2 linked regions of the Pseudoxanthobacter soli DSM 19599 genome follow. The protein of the gene in region 1 interacts with the protein of each later gene in a pairwise test. Links are inferred from orthologs where the notes say so. Each region holds a gene or a part of one and is shown on either strand. Other genes may lie near its edges. The genes, in order: BUF17_RS09125 and BUF17_RS03790.

Region 1 (5,971 bases):
TCGGGGCGGTGCATTCGGTGGTGTTCGGCGGCTTCGCGGCGCGCGAACTCGCGACCCGCATCGAGGATGCGGAACCCAAGGTCATCGTCAGCGCCTCCTGCGGCATTGAGCCCGGCCGGGTCGTCGCCTACAAGCCGCTGGTGGACGAGGCGATCGTGCTTTCGAGCCACAAACCGGCGTTCAACCTGGTGTTCCAGCGCCCGCAATCCGCGGCGGCGCTGAGCCGGGCCGAGGACGTCGACGCGGGCGCGCTGTTCGCCGCAGCGCTGGCCGCCGGCCGGCGCGTCGCCTGCGTGCCGGTGGAGGCGACGGACCCGCATTATATCCTCTACACCTCCGGCACCACGGGCGTGCCCAAGGGCGTGGTCCGCGACACCGCCGGCATGGTGGCGCTCAAGTGGACCATGCACGCGATCTACGGCCTCAGCCCGGGGGAGGCGTTCTTCACCGCCTCCGACATCGGCTGGGTCGTCGGCCACTCCTACATCGTCTACGGGCCGCTGCTGCATGGCTGCACGACGGTGCTCTATGAGGGCAAGCCGGTGGGGACGCCGGACGCGGGGCAGTTCTGGCGGGTGATCGAACAGAACAACGTGGTGGCGCTGTTCACGGCACCGACGGCGCTGCGCGCCATCAAGAAGGAAGACCCGGAGGGCCGCTTCCTCTCCGGCCGAACGCTGCCCAGTCTGCGGGCGCTGTTCCTCGCCGGCGAGCGCGCCGATCCCGACACCGCGGAGTGGGCCTCGCACCTCCTCAAGGTGCCCGTGATCGACAACTGGTGGCAGACCGAAACCGGATGGCCGATCGCCGCCAACCCGCTCGGGCTCGGCCTCGTCCATGCCCGCTACGGCTCGGCGGCTGTGCCGATGCCGGGCCACGGGCTCGAGGTGGTGGACGACGATGGTCATCCCCTGCCCCACGGCGTGCTCGGCAATCTCGTCATCCGGCTGCCGCTGCCTCCGGGCTGCCTGCCGACGCTGTGGAACCGAGACGGCCGCTTCCGCGCCGACTACCTGTCGGACTTCCCCGGATACTACAAGACGTCGGATGCCGGCTATATCGACGGCGAAGGCTGCGTGTTCGTGATGGGCCGCACCGACGACATCATCAACGTCGCCGGCCACCGGCTGTCGACGGGCGGAATGGAAGAGGTGCTGGCCGGACACCCGGCGGTGGCCGAATGCGCCGTGGTCGGCATTTCCGACGCACTCAAGGGCCAGACCCCGTGCGGGTTCGTGGTGCTGAAGAGCGGCGTCGGCCAGGCGCCAGCCGAGATCGAGGCCGAACTCGTCGCCCGCGTGCGCCAGATCATCGGCCCTGTGGCCTCGTTCCGCCTCGCCATCGTGGTCGACCGGCTTCCCAAGACCCGTTCGGGCAAGATCCTGCGGGCCGCCATCCGCCAGCTCGCCGACGGCGAGCCGGTCCGGGTGCCGGCGACCATCGACGACGCGTCCGTGCTCGGCGAGATCGAGGACGTGCTCCAGGCCCGCGGCGTGCTCGACCGGCTGGCGGAACAGGTCGGCGGCTAAAGCAAATCCCGTTCAGTTCGAACCGATCTGAACGACAAGGATATGCTCAAGCTTTTGAATCTGGGGCGATTTCTTGTCGATCTGATGAGTCCATCAGATCGGAAAGCGCCCTAGTATCCGCCCCGGACGCCACACATTGCGGGAAAGGCCCTCGCCTCCCGCCGCACGGTCAGTTGAGGGTGCGGCGGGGTTCCGGCAGGTCGAGAGAGAAGGCCGGAATGGCGGCATCGAACGCGTCGCCGCCGCTCCCCTGCATCCGGTAGCTGCCGACCATGATGCCGGACGGCGTCGTCAACGGGCAGCCGGAGACATAGCTGTAGCTGTCGCCGGGGCCGATCACGGGTTCCTCGCCGACCACGCCCGGCCCGCGGACTTCCTGCACGCGGCCGAGCCCGTCGGTGATGATCCAGTGCCGTGACCTCAGCTGCACCGTTTCTTCGCCGAGATTGACGATTTCCACTGCATAGGACCAGTACCAGCGGCCGTCCTCGGGCGTGGAGTGCTCGGGCACATAGCGCGGCTCGACGGTGACCTGGATGTTGCGGGTAATCGTGCGGTACATGGCTGCTTCACCTTGCCTGCCCCAGGCTCTCCGGACCGGGCGGACCGGCGCGGCGGCCGACCTGCGACGGCAGTGCCGGAGCGCGGGTCCGCGGAGCATCAGAAACGCGGCATGCCGGCCGTCCTGTCAATCGCCCCTCGGGCCACCGACTGACGCGCCGGAGACGGCGCTGGCATTGCGGACCTTTCGCCCCTCCTGCCAGGAAACGCCGCGGCGATCCCAGCCGATCCGGCCGGCACGGCTTGAACGAACCGAACTTTGCGCCATGATGCAACGAAACGATCGGCGCCACGATCACATCTCCTTGTTGCGGCGCGGCTTTTCTCCAGAAGCGCTTTCCGGTTTTCCAGGAGCGTCTGTCGGCTTTCCCAGGCATTTGCCGGTCTGATGGAGGCATCCGATCGACAAACATCATTCCGGATCCGGCACCGGGAGCATGTCCCGTTCAGATGGCGGACGCGCGTCAGACGGTAGGGTGAAGATGGACGGGGCAGGAAACGCGAACGACCCCATCGAACTCGACGTCATCGGCCTCAACTGCCCGCTGCCGGTGATGCGAACGCGGCGCGCGCTCTCGGACCTGCCCCGGGGCGCCCGGCTGGTCGTGCGCGCCAGCGATCCCCTCGCCGCGATCGACATTCCGCATTTCTGCACGGAGGCGGGCCACCGGCTGTTGTCGATGCGGGAGGACGGACGCGTTCTCGTGTTCGCGATAGAGAAGGGGGTTGATCCCGACTGACGGCAGAACCTGGCCGATGGCGGCCCCGCCTGGGGAAGGACGTGCGTCAGGATCGGCGGTTGGGCGAGATCGGCCCGCCGGCGGTATAGAGGCGCGTGCGGTTGCGGCCGTCTCGCTTGGCGGCGTAGAGCGCGACATCCGCCGCCTGGAGCAGCGGGCCGGGATCGACGTCGGCCGGGCGCAGCACGGCGACGCCGATGCTGACGGAGCACGGCGGCATGTCGCTGTGCTCGGCGGCGCGCGCCACCGACAGGCGGATCTTCTCGGCGACGATCATCGCGCCTTCGCCGCGGGTTCCCGGCAGCAGCACGGCGAACTCCTCCCCGCCGTAGCGCGCGGCCACGTCGGCCGGCCGGCGCACGTTGGCGCCGATCTGCGCGGCGATCGCCCGCAGCCGCTCGTCGCCGGCGACGTGGCCGAAACGGTCGTTGAACGCCTTGAAATGATCGACGTCGATCATGAGGAGCGCCATCGTCGAGCCGTCGCGCAGGCTGCGCAGCCATTCGTGCCGCAGGGCGACGTCGAAATAGCGCCGGTTCGAGAGATTGGTGAGGCCGTCGGTGGATGCGACCGCCGAGAGTTCGGCGTTCGCGACCTCCAGAGCACGCGCCGTGCGTTCGAGCCGGCGGGCGGCGGCCGAAGCGCCGCGCAACACCAGCCAAGTCGTTGCGGCCACGAGAACCGCGACCACGAAAAGCGCCGGCAGCATGGTCTTGAGCAGCATGGTCCCCGGTTCCGGCGGGGTCCATTGCAGCCTGATCGGCTCGTCGCCGATCTGGGGAAGGCTGGTCGTCATCGCCGCCACGGGCTCGCCGGGCGCCGCCACATGGAGATCGCCGATCCGGAAGCGCTCGCCAACCCGCGCCACCCAGCCCTGTCCGATGTCGATGCCGAACAGCAGCACCGCGCCGCTGGCCGGAGGCGGAACGGCATGGCCGTCGAACGGACCGGGCGGGACGATGAGCGAGGCAGTGAGGAAGACCGTCCGGTCGTCGGCCATGCCGAACCCGGAGACCGCATGGCCGGGTCCGACGGCCTGAGCCCGCCTGATCAGGGCACCGATGCCCGGACCGAACAGCGAGACGGCATCGTCGTTGGTCGGCTTGCCGTCGACGAGGGCGTGAATGGTGCGCTCGTCGCTGCCGAGCACAAATGCGTAGGCGATGCCCGACTGCGCCGCCAGCGTCTCCTCCAGGTCACGGTCGAGTTTCCAGCCGGTGGCGGCGGCATCCGCTGCGGGGCGGATTTCCTGCTGGCGCGCACCGTCGACAACGGCTTGTCCGTATTGCTCCTCAAGATCGGCGAGGACGGAGGCGACATAGTCGCTGGACTGCTCGCGCGCCGCCTCGTTCTGCCGCATCGCGACGTCGATCACGAGAAGCAGCATCGCAAGGAAGACGAGGCCGACGAGCAGCCCGATCACCGGCATGGTGACGCGGGTGAACCGGCGCGCGGACAGGGCATCGTGGGTTGGCTGGGTCGACCGAGCGAACCAGAACGTGTCGCGCCACCACGAGCGGCCACCCCGGCGTTGAAAATCGGACGGGCGCCAGGACGCGGCCGAGTTCATGCCCCGCCCCCTCCCGAACGGCAGAGACCCGCCACGGATCGCATGCGAGCAGGCCGGCCGCGGACGTTCGCTCGGGGAGAATCACAAGCGGCCGGCCGCGAGCCTGCGACGGAACCGGCGAGATTCAGGCCGACGATTTCGCTCCGGCGAAAGGCGGGCATCGCTCGCTCGCTGTGATTCGGAGGTCGGGGACGAATGTCCCGACTGGGAAGACGGCCCGTTCGACTTCCACGGGCCAGGCTGGATATGCACGGCCTAGCCTGGAAATCCGCACGGAAAGCGGATCTCCGAACAACGCCCCTCACAAGGCGTTAAGGTTAAATTACGCACAACTTAAGGCGATACGCCCGCGATTGTGAAACACCGCGGCGCGGCAAACGGGCGCGGCGAGCCGGGCAAAATCAGCCCGCCCAATCCGGTCTCATGCCCCGGGCGCTGGAGCCGATCCCGTTCGGATCGAACCGATCAGAACGACAGGGACAGTCCCAAGCCTTTGAACGCAGGCCATTCAAAGCAAGCCGTTCAAAAGCAAGTCATTCAAGCCACTTACCCGGAGCGATCTCTTGCCGATCGGACGATTTCGTCCGATCGGAAGGCGCCCCAGACCGCGCGTCTCAGGCGGCCGCGAGCTTCGCCAGCATCTCGTCGGGCAGCTCGAAGTTCGCGAAAACATTCTGCACGTCGTCGTCGTCCTCGAGCTGGGCGACGAGCTTCAGGAGCGTCTCGCCCTTGTCCTCGTCGACCGGCACGAGGTTCTGCGGCTTCCACACCACCTTGACGCTCTCCGGCTCGCCGAGCGTCTCGGCGATCGCCTCGGAAACCTCGCCGATCGATTCGAACGCGCAAACCACCACGTGGCCATCTTCGGACGAGGTGACGTCGTCGGCACCGGCCTCGATGGCTGCGTCCATCACCGCATCGTCGGAGCCGACCTCCCGCTTGAAGCTGATCTCGCCGACCCGGTCGAACATGAACGACACCGAGCCGGTTTCACCGAGCGCCCCGCCGTTCTTGGTGAACGCCGCCCGAACCGCGCTCGCGGTGCGGTTGCGGTTGTCGGTGAGGGTCTCGACGATGACGGCGACGCCGCCGGGGCCGTAGCCCTCGTAGCGAACCTCTTCGAAATTGTCGCCGTCGGCCGCCTGCGCTTTCTTGATGGCGCGGTCGATATTGTCCTTGGGCATGTTCTCGGCGCGGGCGTTCTGCACCGCGAGCCGGAGGCGCGAATTCATCTTCGGGTCGGGGATCCCGAGCTTCGCCGCGACAGTGATCTCGCGCGCCAGCTTGGAGAACGCCTTTGAGCGCCGGGCGTCCGCGGCGCCCTTCTTGTGCATGATGTTCTTGAATTGGGAATGGCCGGCCATGCTCTGCCACCGTCTTAAGGGATCGTGAAAATTTGCGCGGGTTATAAGCCGTCATGCTCGCAAAAGGAAGCCCGGGCGGCCCGAAAGCGGCGGTAAGGTACTGCGCGGCGCGCGCGGCAGGGCGCCCGCCCGCCGCCCGCCTCAGGCCCAGAAGGGGGGCTCGATCTGCGAGAGTCTTCCGCCGATGCGCACCGGGTGTACCGCGCG
Region 2 (5,977 bases), on another replicon or contig:
GCATATTCTTCCGTGTAGGCGCGCATCATGCGATCAAGCACCGCCTGGGGCTTCTGCGCCGATGCACCGTTGTCGAGATAGGTCAACGGCTTGCCGTAAACCGTGCGCGACAGGATGGGGAAATCGGCGCGCACCGACTGAACATCGTAGGCCGCTGCGTCGGCCGGGCGGACGAAGGTGTTCATCGCACCGCCTCCCGCGCCCGGCGCTGGGCGAGCCGCGCCCGAAGCCGCTCCGACAGCACCTCCGCGATCGCCTCGTCGGCGAACGCCTCGATGGATTCGGCCAGGAACGCCTCCAGCAGCAGCGCCTCCGCCTCATGCTGCGGGATGCCGCGCGAGCGCAGATAGAACACCGCGTTATCATCGAGCCGGCCGGATGTCGCGCCGTGGGCGCATTGCACGTCGTCGGCGAAAATCTCGAGTTCCGGCTTGTTGATGGACTCCGCCTCGTCGCCGATGATGAGCGCCTGCGTCATCATCCGCCCGTCGGTGTGCTGGGCGTCCTTGGCAACCTCGATGCGGCCCTGGACCACGGAACGCGCCGCGTCATCGACGACGGCGCGGAACCGCTCGCGGCTGGCGCAGTCTGGAACGGCATGGGTCACGACCAGCGTGGCGTCCGCCTGTCGGCGGCCGTCGAGCAGGCTCACCGTCTCGAACACCGCTTCCGAATGGGGGCCGGCGAACGTGACGAAGCCCTCGTTGCGCGAAAGCTGCGCGCCGAACACGACGGACAGGGAATCGAGTCGTGCCTTCGCGCCGAGCCGCACCACGGCTCCGCCGAGATGAACGGCCGCCTCGCCCTCTTCCTGCAGCCTTGCCCAGGCAACCTTCGCGCCATCGGCGATGTCGAGTTCGACGAGGCTGTCGCTCTGGTAGGCGACGCCTTCCGGGCCGACGTGGTGCTCGATGAAACGCACCGTCGCCCCCGCGGCCACCGTCACCACATGGCGCGTATGCACCGAAACGGGCTCCGCCTTCGTGACGACGTGCACGATGGCCACGGGCTCGGCGATCGTCGAACCGGGCGCGACAGAAATCAGGGCGCCGTCGTCGAACAGGGCCGTGTTGAGCTGCACGATGGGATCGCCCGACGGCGTGGGGAACCGTTCGATGAGCGCGCCGGCGGTCTCGGCACGGGCATCACCGGCCGCGATCAGGGCGCCGAAGGTCGCGACGGCGACGGCGCCGTCGAGTTGCGACACATCGGACAGCGCAGCGGCATAGCGGCCGTCGACAAACACGATGCGGTGGCGGGCGAGGCCGGCGAAGTCCCACGGCGCGGACAACGCCGCGGCCGCAACGCCGGTGGGCGCCGGGGCAAGCGTGCGCAACGCCGCCTTGAGGTCGGTGTAGCGATAGGCCTCGACGCGCCGGCTCGGCAGGCCGGTGCGCTCGAAGGCGCGGTAGGCGTCCTCACGGCGCGCGGCGAGCGCGCCGGGTCCGCCGGCAGGCCGGGCGGCAAAGCGCTCGGCGATCGCCGTTTCCGCAGCCGTCGCGAGACGGCGGGGTTCGATGGTCATGGCTGCCACCTCCCGTCAGGCCGCCTGGCCGACATAATCGGCATAGCCGTGAGCTTCCAGCTCCAGCGCGAGTTCGCGACCGCCGCTCTTCACGATCCGGCCGTTGGCGAGCACATGGATCACGTCCGGCACGATGTGGTCGAGCAGGCGCTGATAGTGGGTAATGACGACCATCGCACGATCGGGGCTGCGCAGCGCGTTGACGCCCTCCGAAACGATCTTCAGGGCATCGATGTCGAGGCCGGAATCGGTTTCGTCGAGCACGCAGAGCCGCGGCTCGAGCACGGCCATCTGAAGGATCTCATTGCGCTTCTTCTCGCCGCCCGAGAACCCGACATTGACGCCGCGCTTCAGCATTTCCGGTGAAATACCAAGCTTCTCTGCCGCAGTCTTCACGCGCTTCATGAACTCGACGGTCGTCAGTTCCGGCTCGCCACGCGCCTTGCGCTGCGCCGCGAGCGCGGCCTTCAGGAACGTCATGTTGGCGACGCCCGGGATCTCGACCGGATATTGCAGCGCCAGGAACAGGCCCGCGGCGGCGCGCTCCTCCGGCTCGATCGCCAGCAGGTCCTCGCCGTCGAGCGTCGCCGTGCCCTCGGTCACCTCGTAGCCGTCGCGGCCGGCGAGCACGTAGGAGAGCGTCGACTTGCCGGAGCCGTTCGGCCCCATGATGGCGTGGACTTCGCCGGCCGGGACGGTGAGGTCGATCCCCTTCAGGATCTCGCGGTCCTCGACGGTGACGTGCAGGTTGCGGATTTCCAGCATGATGGTCTTCCTGTATCGGCCGCCGGCCGGGCGCAGGCTCAAACGGCGCGCCCGGGGCCTTGGCGGCAGGGATATTCGAACGAAACGCGGGAGGCGCCGGCCTTAGCCGACCGAGCCTTCGAGGCTGACGCCGATCAGCTTCTGCGCTTCCACGGCGAACTCCATGGGAAGCTGCTGGATCACGTCCTTGACGAAGCCGTTGACGATGAGCGCCACCGCTTCCTCCGCGCCGATGCCGCGCGAGCGGCAATAGAACAGCTGCGCGTCCGAAATCTTGGACGTCGTCGCCTCGTGCTCGAACACCGCGGTGGGGCTCTTGGCCTCGATATAAGGAATCGTGTGCGCGCCGCACGTGTCGCCGATCAGGAGCGAGTCGCACTGGGTGTAGTTGCGCGCGTTCTCCGCCTTGCGGTTCGCCTGGACGAGACCACGATAGGTGTTCGACGAGTTGCCCGCCGAGATGCCCTTGGAGATGATGCGGCTCGACGTGTTCTTGCCGAGATGGATCATCTTGGTGCCGGAATCGATCTGCTGGCGGCCGTTGGACACCGCGATCGAATAGAATTCACCGCGGGAATTGTCGCCGCGCAGGATGCAGCTCGGATATTTCCAGGTGATCGCCGAGCCGGTCTCGACCTGGGTCCAGGAGATCTTGGAGTTCCGACCCCGGCAGTCGCCCCGCTTCGTGACGAAGTTGTAGATGCCGCCGCGGCCTTCCACGTCGCCGGGATACCAGTTCTGCACCGTCGAGTACTTGATCTCGGCGTCGTCGAGCGCGACCAGTTCGACCACCGCGGCATGAAGCTGGTTCTCGTCGCGCTGGGGCGCCGTGCAGCCTTCGAGATAGGAGACGTAGGCCCCCTTGTCGGCGATGATCAGCGTGCGCTCGAACTGGCCGGTGTTGCGCTCGTTGATGCGGAAATAGGTCGACAGCTCCATCGGGCAGCGCACGCCCTCGGGCACGTAGACGAACGAGCCGTCGGAGAACACCGCCGAGTTCAGCGTGGCGTAGAAATTGTCCGTGGTCGGCACCACCGTGCCGAGATATTTCCGCACAAGATCCGGATGCTCGCGGATGGCCTCGGAAATCGAACAGAAGATCACGCCGGCCTTGGCGAGCTCCGCCTTGAAGGTCGTGACAACCGAAACCGAATCGAACACCGCGTCGACCGCGACGCGCGCGCCCTCCACGCCCGCCAGCACCGCCTGCTCCTTCAGCGGAATGCCGAGCTTGGCATAGGTCGCGAGCAGCTCCGGGTCGACCTCATCGAGGCTCTTCGGTCCGGACGTCGACTTCGGCGCGGAATAATAATGCAGGTCCTGGAAGTCGATCGGGGGATAATCCACCCGCGCCCACGTGGGCTCGGTCATGGTCTTCCAGCGCCGAAAGGCTTCAAGGCGCCACTCGAGCATCCATGCCGGTTCGGCCTTCTTGGCCGAGATGAACCGCACGATCTCCTCGTCGAGACCCTTGCGGACCTTTTCCGACTCGATGTCGGTCACGAAGCCATATTTGTACTGATCGACGTCGATCGCCTTGACGCGATCGATCGTCTCCTGGACTGCCGGCATTGCTCTCTCCATCCACAGCGGTTTCAAGGACCGCGGGTTGCAGAAGCCATTCGAACTCGGACGCTCGATCCAACTTCACGCACTTGATTGAACTTAGACTAATTCGCGCGGGTTTGCAGCAACCCTTGTCGACGGCCCGCCCTTCGCCAGGAACCGGCCGATGATGCCGCGCCACGCCGCCACGAACCGCTCGACGTCTTCCCGCGTGCTCCCGGCCCCGAGGCTGATGCGCAGCGCGGCCTTCGCCAGAGCCGCATCGACACCCATCGCGAGAAGCACGTGGGACGGCGCCACCTTGCCAGACGAGCACGCCGCACCGGAGGAGACTGCGATGCCCGCCAGATCGAGCGCGATCATCGCCGTTTCCGCGGCCATCCCCCGGATGGCGAAACACGTCGTACCCGGCAGACGTTCCCCCGTCGAGGAGAACACCACCGTCCCGCCATAGATAAGGACGAGTTCCCGTTCCAGCCAGTCCCGGAGCGCGCGAATGTGATCGATCTTGACGTGATCGGCCTGGGCCGCCAAAGCGGCTGCGCCGAAGCCGGCGATGGCGGGAACGGCCTCGGTTCCGGCGCGGCGCCGGAACTCCTGGCCACCGCCGGTGATCAGCGGGGCAGGATCGAGATCCGAACGGGCCACGACAAGCGCGCCGACGCCCTTCGGCCCGCCGATCTTGTGAGCCGACAGGCTGACGAGATCCGCTCCGAAGGCGCCGGCCTCCGTCTTCATCCGTCCCGCGGCCTGCACGGCATCGACATGGAGCAGTCCGCCGCGGGCGTGGACCAGCCGAGCGGCCTCGACGACGGGCTGGATGATGCCGGTCTCGTTGTTAGCCGCCATCAGCGACACCATCACCCGGCCGCCCGCCGCCGTTTCCGCCGCGATCATCGCCTCCAGCCGGGCAAGATCGATGCGGCCCGCACCGTCGACCGGCGCGACCGAGACCCGTTCCGGCGGAAACCGACCACCGGCCATCACCGAGGGGTGCTCGACCGCCGAGATGATCAGCCGGGTGGTCCCCGCCGGGCGGCCCTCGATGCGGTGGTCCGGCGACAGCGCAGCGACGTTCGCTTCCGTGCCGCCGGAGGTGAACACGATACGGGCCGGCTCCACGCCCGCCAGCGCACCGACGCGGGCGCGGGCCTCCTCGACCACGGCCCTGGCCGCACGCCCCTCGCGGTGGACGGACGAGGCATTGCCGACCAGGTCGAAGGCGGCGATCATGGCCTCGCGCGCATCGGGATGGAGCGGCGCGCAGGCATTCCAGTCGAGATAGACGCGTTCGGAGGTTCCGCCTGCGACGGCTCCGCCTGGCGCGATACCCATCGGCCGCATCCCATGCTCGTTTCCGCCGGTGTCGGACATTTCCCGCTCCGTTGACGCGCCCCGACCGGACGCCCGTGACCGATCTGCCCCCCGATCCGTTCGGGCATCCGGCCGACAACCTGAATTTTCGTCCATAGTGCACGATCCAGCGCCGCCGCAGAAGTCGGGCCGTCGCGCGGCTGCCGGGCGATTGAGGCATGGCCTCGCGGACGCACGGTGACGCGAGACGCGGTTCGAGGACCGGAACGGACCGCCTCGCCGTCGCCGCGGAAGCGTCCTAAGGTTCGTCCGCTACATCGTCCCGTCCCCGAGGGAGCCCGCAATGGCGCCGTTTCCGTCCTTCCGCCCGATCCATGCTCTGCAGTCCGGTCTCCTGTCGGCGGCCTTCGCGCTTTGCATCGCCGCCACGCCGGCGCTGGCGCAGATCCACATTTCGGACGGCGATATCGACAAGCCCTACCTGTTCGACGTGGTGAAGACGGAGCCAGCGGTGAAGACGGCACTGGCACGGCTTTTCAAGGCCGAGAAAGGCCTGCCGAAATGGGTGACCGGCATTCCGGCCGGCGGCCCCTATGTCGCGAGCGCTCCGCAGGCCGTCACCGGCTCGGCGGGCCGCTTCACGCTTTACAACGCCTGCAAGCAGCACGATTGCGGAGACAATCAGCTCTACATCCTCGTTGCACCGGACGGCTCGCAGGCGTGGGGTCTGCTCGACGAGCGCGGCAAGGTCCGCTTTCTGGGCCAGCCGGATGCGGCCAGGCGCGAGGTTCTTTCGGCCGCAAGCCG

What was found.
Region 2: the proteins of BUF17_RS09125 (region 1) and BUF17_RS03790 interact in binary tests that used the Escherichia coli proteins (3 or more experiments, as listed by UniProt). The link is inferred for Pseudoxanthobacter soli DSM 19599 from one-to-one orthologs.

What each region holds. Positions count from the first base shown.
Region 1 is NZ_FRXO01000003.1:332,806-338,776, forward strand. What follows is about bases 1,379-4,201. They hold BUF17_RS09125 (sulfurtransferase TusA family protein), read left to right. Parts: upstream 1,379-2,572; coding sequence 2,573-2,830; downstream 2,831-4,201. Other genes in these bases: BUF17_RS09115 (AMP-binding protein), read left to right, coding at 1,379-1,529; apaG (Co2+/Mg2+ efflux protein ApaG), read right to left, coding at 1,699-2,091; BUF17_RS09130 (GGDEF domain-containing protein), read right to left, coding at 2,877-4,201. Also shown: more of BUF17_RS09115, read left to right, coding at 1-1,378; more of BUF17_RS09130, read right to left, coding at 4,202-4,400; BUF17_RS09135 (YebC/PmpR family DNA-binding transcriptional regulator), read right to left, coding at 5,015-5,764; BUF17_RS09140 (TIGR00282 family metallophosphoesterase), read right to left, coding at 5,906-5,971. UniProt on the Escherichia coli protein: Sulfur carrier protein involved in sulfur trafficking in the cell. Part of a sulfur-relay system required for 2-thiolation during synthesis of 2-thiouridine of the modified wobble base 5-methylaminomethyl-2-thiouridine (mnm(5)s(2)U) in tRNA.
Region 2 is NZ_FRXO01000001.1:889,037-895,013, forward strand. Bases 3,074-5,902 are described here. They hold BUF17_RS03790 (cysteine desulfurase family protein), read right to left. Parts: upstream 5,192-5,902; coding sequence 3,956-5,191; downstream 3,074-3,955. Other genes in these bases: sufB (Fe-S cluster assembly protein SufB), read right to left, coding at 3,074-3,862; BUF17_RS03795 (Ivy family c-type lysozyme inhibitor), read left to right, coding at 5,514-5,902. In the rest of the region: BUF17_RS03770 (cysteine desulfurase), read right to left, coding at 1-185; Fe-S cluster assembly protein SufD, read right to left, coding at 182-1,525; Fe-S cluster assembly ATPase SufC, read right to left, coding at 1,541-2,290; more of sufB, read right to left, coding at 2,393-3,073; more of BUF17_RS03795, read left to right, coding at 5,903-5,977. UniProt on the Escherichia coli protein: Master enzyme that delivers sulfur to a number of partners involved in Fe-S cluster assembly, tRNA modification or cofactor biosynthesis. Catalyzes the removal of elemental sulfur from cysteine to produce alanine.